One region of the Azospirillum terrae genome, then DNA from elsewhere that is predicted to be linked to it. Evidence: riboswitches for the same ligand, from Rfam matches in the RefSeq annotation. Region 1 holds a riboswitch; the other holds the start of a gene.

What was found. Region 1 has a riboswitch for thiamine pyrophosphate ahead of thiO (glycine oxidase ThiO). Riboswitches for the same ligand answer to the same signal wherever they lie in the genome.
Region 2: linked by a shared signal. The riboswitch ahead of ACSVDD_RS17555 (ABC transporter substrate-binding protein) and the one ahead of thiO (glycine oxidase ThiO) in region 1 are both predicted to bind thiamine pyrophosphate.

Annotation. Positions count from the first base shown of each region.
Region 1 covers NZ_JBPXMR010000008.1:18,248-22,453, forward strand. Annotated here, with positions in the region: gene ACSVDD_RS19870 (PaaI family thioesterase) at 30-482, opposite strand; gene ACSVDD_RS19875 (thiazole synthase) at 532-1,308, opposite strand; gene thiS (sulfur carrier protein ThiS) at 1,323-1,541, opposite strand; gene thiO (glycine oxidase ThiO) at 1,538-2,716, opposite strand; TPP riboswitch at 2,708-2,804, opposite strand; gene mgtE (magnesium transporter) at 2,844-4,206, opposite strand, start outside.
Region 2 covers NZ_JBPXMR010000006.1:189,560-193,765, reverse strand. Annotated here, with positions in the region: gene deoA (thymidine phosphorylase) at 1-491, shown strand, start outside; gene ACSVDD_RS17560 (DMT family transporter) at 499-1,365, shown strand; TPP riboswitch at 1,395-1,494, shown strand; gene ACSVDD_RS17555 (ABC transporter substrate-binding protein) at 1,536-2,651, shown strand; gene ACSVDD_RS17550 (branched-chain amino acid ABC transporter permease) at 2,648-3,532, shown strand; gene ACSVDD_RS17545 (branched-chain amino acid ABC transporter ATP-binding protein/permease) at 3,525-4,206, shown strand, end outside.

The DNA.
Region 1 (4,206 bases):
AACAGACAAATCGCAACAGACAAATATCGTCAGCCGCCCTTGCCGGAGTCGACGATGGCGATGCAGGTCTGCTGCATCAGCGCGCAGTCCACCTCGCGCCCGCCGTCGAGCATCGACACCTCGATGGTGGTGATGGTCAGCGTGCGGCCGGACTTCACGACACGCGCGCGGGCGATCATCTCGTCACCCTTGGCCGGGGCCATCAGGTTGATCTTGAACTCGACGGCCAGCACCTCCGACTTCGGCGGCATCAGCGTGTAGGCCGCCCAGCCTCCGGCGTTGTCGGCCAGCATCGCCACGATGCCCGCCTGGAAAAAGCCGTGCTGCTGCGTCAGCTCCGCGCGGAACGGCAGGCGCATCTCGCACAAGCCGGGCTCCAGCGTGGCGATGGAGATGCCCAGCGTCTTGGCGATGGGCTGCTTCTCGAACGCCGCCAGACAGCGGGCCTTCCAATCGGGGTCGCGGGGCTTGAAGTCGGTCACGTCAGGGCGCTCGCAGTTGCAAAATGAGATGCCCTAAACTGGCGCGAACTCACGATCCGATCAAGCCGAGTTGCGGGCTGGACGCTTCGGCGCCGAAACGTTTGGGAATCCGCTCGGCAGCCCGCGCGTTCCAGCCGGCGGCCACCGCGTCGCGCATCGCCGCCGCCATGCGCACGGGATCACGCGCCTTGGACACCGCGGTGTTGAGCAGCACCGCCGCACAGCCCAACTCCATGGCGAGCGCCGCGTCGGACGCCGTGCCGATGCCGGCGTCGAGCACGACGGGCACAGAACTGCGGGCGCAGATCACCTCGATGGCGTGCGGGTTGCGGATGCCCAGGCCGGAGCCGATCGGCGCCCCCAGCGGCATCACCGCCGCGGCACCCGCGTCGGCCAGCTTGCGGCAGGTCACCGGATCGTCGGTGCAGTAGGGCAACACGGTGAAGCCGTCCGCCACCAGTTCCGCCGTCGCCTTCAGCAACTCCTCGGAATCGGGGTAGAGCAGTTCGCGGTCGCCGATGACCTCCAGCTTGACCCAGTCCAGGCCCAGCGCCTCGCGGGCGAGTTGGGCGGTCAGCACCGCGTCCTTGGCGGTCAGGCAGCCGGCGGTGTTGGGCAGCAGCGTCACCCGGCCGCCCAGCACGTCGATCAGGCTCTCGCCATAGCCGTCCAGGCTGATCCGGCGGATGGCGGCGGTCGCCACCTCGGTGCCGCCGGCCGCCAGCGCGTCCAGCATGGCCTTCTGGTTGGGGTAGCCGCCGGTGCCCATAAACAGCCGCGAGCGGAAGCTGCGCCCGCCGATGGTGAGCGTGTCGTTCGTCGTCATATTAGGTCTCCCGCTCAGCCGCCCTGGAAGGGACGGACGATTTCCAGCGCGTCGCCGGGCTTCAGCGACGTTTTGGCCCACTGCGCCCGGCGCACCACCGCGCCGTTCAGCGCCACCGCGACGGCTGGAGCGTCCAGCCCGATGCCGCGCGCCAGCAGCAACTCGGCGACGGAGGCCGCTCCCAGCGGCTCCGCCTGCCCGTTCACCCGGATCATGGAGGGGATCACCGTCATGCGGCCTCCGTGAAACGGCCGAGGCCGAAGCCGGCGATGACCGGCTCGGTCTCGCCGGTGAGGATCAGGCGGGAAATCGCGTCGGCGGTCACCGGCACCAGCAGGATGCCGTTGCGGTGGTGGCCGGTGGCATAGACCAGCCCTTCAACCTCACCGAAACCAAGGATCGGCGCGTCGTCGCGGCTGCCGGGACGGAAGCCGGTCCACATCTCGTCGATGGGCAGTTCGGCGACGCCGGGGATCGCCCGCCACGCGCCCTCCAGCAGCGACAAGACCCCGCCGGCCGTCAGGTCGGTGTCGAAGCCGCGCTCCTCGCTGGTGGCGCCGACCAGCAGCCGGCCGTCCAAGCGTGGAACCATATAGCCGCTGGGCGTCCACACGACGTGGCGCAGCAGCGGTTCGGCCGAGTCCATGCGCAGCGCCAGCATCTGCCCCTTGATCGGCCGCACCGGCGGACGGGCCGCGGCGGGCAGCCCGTCGATGCCGCGCGACCACGGGCCGGCGGCCAGAACCACCACGTCGGCGGCGTGCAGCGCGTCGCCGACCCAGACGCCGGTCGCCCGGCCGCCGCGCAGCTCGACGCGGGACACCCCGGCGTTCTCGTGCACCTGGCCGCCGGCCGCCAACACGGCGGTGTGCAGAGCGGTCGCCAGCTTGCGGTTGTCGACCTGATGGTCCTCGCGGCTGTACAGCGCCCCGGCGATGCCCGGTTGCAGGTAGGGCTCGCGCTTGCGGGTCTCGGCACCGCTAAGCAGTTCGATGGGCAGACCCAGGCCGGTCTGGAACTCGTGGAGGAAGCGCAGGCGCGCCATGTCGTCGGCGGTGTGGCCGATGACCAGCGTGCCCTCGGTGCGCAGCTCCACGGACAGGCCGGTGGCCGCCTCCAGGTCGCGGGCGAAAGCGGGCCAGCGCGTCTGGCTGTCGCGGTTGAGGGGGAGCATCCACTCTTCCCCCGGCTCGGTCTCGATGCAGGCGGCGAGCATGCCGCCTGCGGCATGGCTGGCGCCGCGGCCGGCCTCGCCCTGGTCGAAAACATCCACGCGGGCGCCGGCCGAGGCCAGCCTCCAGGCGATGCCCAGGCCGATGACTCCGGCGCCGATCACGGCGACGGACAGGGATTTGGATGCGGATGAATGGACTACGGTTGGATGGACTGCGGGCGCAGAATCGCTCATGCGCGGCTCCCTTCGCTGGCATTACCCAGACAGGTTCGATGGGTTTGATCTCAGCCGCGCACCACGCGCAGCACCCCATGCCGAGGCCCGCATGGTGGCGGGCCGACGCAACCAAAGCAAGAACTTTTTACAACAAAAAGACCGTCGCCAACGCAAGGAACGCGAAGAACCCAACCACGTCGGTGACCGTGGTGAGGAACACCGTGCTGGACACCGCCGGATCGACGCCCAGTTTCTCAAGGCCCAGCGGGATCAGCACGCCGAACAGGCCGGCGACGAACAGGTTGATGATCATGGCGCAGGCAATGACGACGCCGATGGTCGGCTCGAACCACACCCAGGCGATGGCACCGACCAGCACGGCGAAGACGATGCCGTTGATGAGAGCCACCAGAAGTTCCTTGCCGAAGACGCGCCAGACGTTGGAGGCCGACAGCTCGCGCGTCGCCAACGCGCGCACCACGACGGTCAGCGTCTGCGTGCCGGCGTTGCCGCCCATGGAGGCGACGATTGGCATCAGCACGGCCAGCGCCACGAGCTTCTCGATGGTCGCCTCGAACAGCGAGATGACGCCGGACGCGGCGAATGCCGTGCCGAGGTTCACCAGCAGCCACCAAACCCGCGACTTGGAGATCTCGCGCACCGGGCTGTAGACGCCGGTGTCGCCGGCACCGCCGAGCTTCAGGATGTCGTCCTCGGCCTCCTCGTCGATGATGTGCACCACGTCGTCCACCGTGATGACGCCGCGCAGCCGCCCAGTCGGATCGACGACAGGGGCCGACACCAGGGCGTACTGGCGGAACAGGTTCGCCACCTCCTCCTGGTCCATGGTGACGGGGATGGTGTGGCAGTCCTCGCTGGCGAGGTCGGCGATGCGCACCGAGCGCTTCTGCCGCATCACCCGCGACAGCGGCACTGAGCCCACCACCCGGTGCAGCGGGTCCACCACGAAGATGTCGTAGAAATCCTCCGGCAAATCGTCGCCGGACGCCCGCAGGAAGTCCAGCGCCTTGCCCACCGTCCAGAACTGCGGCACCGCGACCAGGTCGCGCTGCATCATGCGGCCGGCGGTGTACTCCTCGAAAGTCAGGTTTTCCTGAACGAGGGCACGGTCCTCGGCGGGGAGGTTGTCGAGGATCTCCCGCCGGGTCTCCTCGTCCATGTCCTCGATGAGGTCGACGGCGTCGTCGGTGTCCAGCTCGGCCACCGCAGCGGCCAGCTCCTTTGGCTCGAAGAGGTCGATGACCTCCTCGCGCAAATCTTCGTTGAGGTGCGACAGCACCTCGCCGTCGAAGTTCGGGCGCAGGACGTCGATGAGGGCTTCGCGCTCGTCCGGGCCGATCTGCTCGATCAGGTCGGCGACGTCGGCGGCGTGCAGTTCCTCGACCTGGGCGCGCGCCTCGTCACGCCGGGAGTCGCGCAGCAGGTCGCGGATCTCCTGCACGAAGTCGGGATCGACGCCGTAGGCGCGCTCCTCCTCGTCCTCGCGG
Region 2 (4,206 bases), on a different contig from region 1:
CGGCGGAGCTGACGGCGGAGCTGCTGGTCGTGGGCGAGCTGGCGACGGACGTGGCCGATGGCCGCCGCCGTTTTGACGCGGCGATCCGCAGCGGTGCCGCCGCCGAGCGCTTCGCCCGCATGGTGCGGACGCTGGGCGGCCCCGCCGATCTGCTGGAGGCGCCGGACAAGCACCTCGCGTCCGCCCCCGTGCGGCTGGCGGTGCACGCGCCGCGCTCCGGCGTGGTGGCGGCCATCGACACGCGCGCGGTCGGCATCGCCGTGGTGGCGCTCGGCGGCGGGCGCGCCAAGGTGACCGATCTGGTGGACCCGGCGGTCGGCCTGGACGCCGTCGCCGGCCTCGGCGAGGTGGTGGATTCGCAGCGCCCGCTGGCCGTCGTGCACGCCCGCAGCACCGCCGACGCGGAGCGCGCCGCCGCCGCGCTGCTGGAGGCTTTCACCATCGCCGACACCGCCCCGGAGCCCGGCCCGCTGGTGGCCATGAGGATCTGACGACGGTATGAACTTCAACCTCCGCGGTATCGCACTCATCGTCACCGCGTTCGCGTTGTTCTCCGTCGTTGACAGCCTGATGAAGCATCTCACCGGCACCTACCCGCTGGTGCAGGCGATGTTCTTCAACGCGTGCTTCTCGCTGATCCCCATCGCCGGCTTCGCGCTGGCGCGCGGCGGGCCGCGGATGCTGGCGACGCGGCGGCCGAGCCTCCAGCTCGTGCGCGGGCTGACCGGCTCCGCCGCCGGACTGGGGGCGTTCTTCGCCTTCCAGCGCATGCCCTTGGCCGACGTCTACGCCATCCTGTTCTCCTCGCCCCTCATCATCACCGCGTTGTCCGGGCCGCTGCTGGGCGAGCGGGTCGGGTCGCGGCGCTGGGCGGCGGTGCTGCTCGGCTTCACCGGCGTGCTGGTCATGCTGCGCCCCACGCAAGCGGTGGTGAACGTCGGCGCGCTGGGCGCCCTGGTCAGCGCGGTGTGCTTCGCGCTGTCGGCGCTGATCGTCCGCCGGCTGGGCACCGCGGAGACCGCACCCTCCTGGCCGTTCTACGGCAACCTGCTCACCGCGACGATGCTGGCGCCCTGGCAGCCCACCGTCTGGGTGACGCCCCGGCTCGCCGACCTGCCGCTGATGGCGGCGACCGGGCTGATCGGCGGCACGGCGCTGCTCTGCCTGCTCTCGGCCTTCCGCATGGCGCCGGGGGCGGTGGTGGCGCCGTTCCAGTACACGCAGATGCTCTGGGGCGTGCTGTACGGCGCGGTCATCTTCGGCGACGCGCCGGACCCGTCGCTGGCGCTCGGCGCCGGTATCGTCATCGCCAGCGGCCTGTACGTGCTGCGCGCCGAGACCCGCGCCAGAAAGAGGCAAGCTTGACAAGGCGGTCGGGCTTGCCGATTCTCGCGCTCGTACGGCTGGGGTGCCTGTCCGTCGGGACAGGCTGAGAAACTACCCATCGAACCTGATCTGGGTCATGCCAGCGAAGGGAGCCGACCGTCCGAGGCCCGCCCTCGTACGGCGTTTCCCCGCCGGCGAGGAGGACATCCATGCGGCGGTTTGCGATTCCCATCCTGTCGATTCTGCTGGCGCCCCCCGCGCTCGCCGATTCCCTGAACGTGCCGGTGCTGGTCCCCCTGACCGGTTTCCTGTCGCTGGAGGGCACCAGCCAGCGCAACGGCGCGCTGCTGGCGCTCAAGGAGGCCCCCGCCGGCCTGCCCGTGACGTCCGAGGTGGTCGACACCGGCACCTCCCCCGAAGCCGCGGTGACCGCGCTGGAGCGCGCCGCCGGCAAGCCGGTGACGGCGGTGGTGGCCTCCATGCTCGGCACGCAGATGCTGGCGATGCTGCCGCTGGCGAAGGATTACAAGCTGCCGCTGGTCACCGTGTCGGGCACCGCGGCGATCACCGAGCAGGGCAACCCCTGGGTCTTCCGCTTCTTCCCCGGCGACGCCGTGACCAAGGCGGCGCACGCCCGCTATGTGGTGGAGGAACTGGGCAAGAAGCGCCCCGCGGTGATCTACCAGACCACGGCCTACGGTCAGGGCGGCAAGGCGCATCTGCTGGAGCGCTTCAAGGCGCTGGGCGCCACCCCGGTGTTCGAGGAGGGGGTGGACACCTCGGCCAAGGACCTGCTGCCGGTGATCGCCAAGGCGCTGGCCGCCAACCCCGACGTGCTGGTGCTGCACCTGCACTCCGCGCCCACCGCGCTGTTCATCCGCCAGGCGGCGGCGCACGGCGTGACCATCCCCATCGTCGCCGGCTCCGCCATGCACCAGCCGAGCACCGCGGCGCTGCTGGAGCCCGCCGAGCTGAAAGGCGTGTGCGCCGAAACCGCGGCTTCGCCGGTGTCCGGCGGTTCTCCCGAAGTGGAGGCGTTCACCGCCGCCTACCGCCGCGCCTTCAACGCCGAGCCGGACGCCTTCGCGCTCGGCCAGTACGACGGCGTCAAGATGGTGCTGGACGCGGCGGCCAAAGGCGCGCGGACGCCGGAGCAGGTGCGCGACGCGCTGTCCAAGGGCGCGTACAAGGGCCTCGCCATGACGTACGCCTCGGACGGCAAGGGCAACATGGCGCACTCCGCGGTCATCGTCTGCTACGACGGCGCGTCGCGTGTGCCGAAGCTCGTCAAGCGCTACGACAACGTGACGGGCGTGGTGAAGTGACGGTCCTGCAACTCCTCGTCAACGGCGTGGCGCTCGGCGCCGCCTACGCGCTGGTGGCGTTGGGGTTCGTGCTGGTGCTGAACGCCACGGGGGCGGTCAACTTCGCGCACGGCGATCTGGTCATGGCCGGCGGCATGCTGGCCGTGGCGCTGGCCCCGCATCTCGCCTCCCTTTGGCCGGCGCCGGGCTTGGCGCTGCTGCCGCTGGTGCTGGTGCTGATGGCCGCCCTGGGCCTCCTGGTGTCGCTGCTCGCCTATCTGCCGCTGCGCGGCCGGCCGCCGGTGTCGGTGTTCATCAGCACCATCGCGGTCGGCATCATCCTGCAAAACGGCGCCAACGCGCTGTTCGGCGGCGAGCCGCGCGCCGCCCCGCCGCTGCTGTCGGGCGGCACGGTCGCTCTCGGTGGGTTGGTGGTGTCCGTGCAGTCGCTCGCCATCGTCGCCGTCGCGGCGCTGCTCATCGGCGCCCAGCAGTGGGTGTTCGCCCGCACGCAGTTCGGCCGCCGCCTGCGCGCCACGGCACAAGACCCGGAGATGGCGCGCGCCTGTGGCATCCCCGTCACCGCCATGATCCTGGCGACCTTCGCGCTGGGCACGGCGTACGCCGGGGCGGCGGGGCTGCTGCTTGCCAACCAGTTCTTCGTGACGCCCAGTGCCGGCGGCGACCTGATCCTCAAGGCGTACATCGCCGTGACCATCGGCGGCTGGGGCTCGGTGCCCGGCGCGGTGGTGGGGGCGCTGCTGATCGCGCTGTTCGAGGTCGGCGTGTCGTCCGTGCTGTCCTACCCGGTGGCGCTGGGAGCGCTGTACGCGACGCTGCTGCTCATCCTGGTCGCCCGCCCGCAGGGCCTGTTCGGCGAGGCGGCCCGGCGCCGTGCGTAACGCGCTGGCACTCGCCGCCCTGGCGCTGCTGGTGTACGCGTTGCTGTACGCCTCCCCTTATGGCCTGCGCGTGCTGACCGTGGCGGGGGTGTACGCGTTGGCGGCGATCGGCTTCCAGGTGGTGTTCGGGCTGTCCGGCGCCCTGTCGCTGGCGCACGGCGCCTTCTTCGGGGTGGGGGCGTACGCCACGGGCATTCTCGGCAGCCAGTTGGGCTGGAGCTTCCCGGCGACGTTCCCGGTGTCACTGGCGCTGCCGGTGCTGCTGGCGCTGCTGGTCGGGCTGCCGGTGCTGCGGCTGGAATCGCACTACTTTGCGTTGGCGACGCTGGGCATCGCTCAGGTGGTCCTGCTGCTGGCGATCAACGCGCCGGACATCACCGGCGGAGCGAACGGCTTGCCCGGCGTACCGGGCGTCGCGGCGTTCGGCATGGACGTGCCGCGCGGCCTGCCGCTGGCCGCCGTGGTGTGGGGTTTCGTGACCCTGGGCGGACTGCTGGCGTGGCGGCTGGCGCGCGGGCGCTGGGGCCGGGCGCTGATTCTGCTGCGCGACGACCCGCTGGCCGCGGCGACGCTCGGCCTCGACGTTGGGCGGCTGCGCATGCAGGCGTTCGCGTTCAGCGCGCTCTACGCCGGAGCCGCCGGGGCATTGTCGGTGCACACGCAGCGCGTCGTCT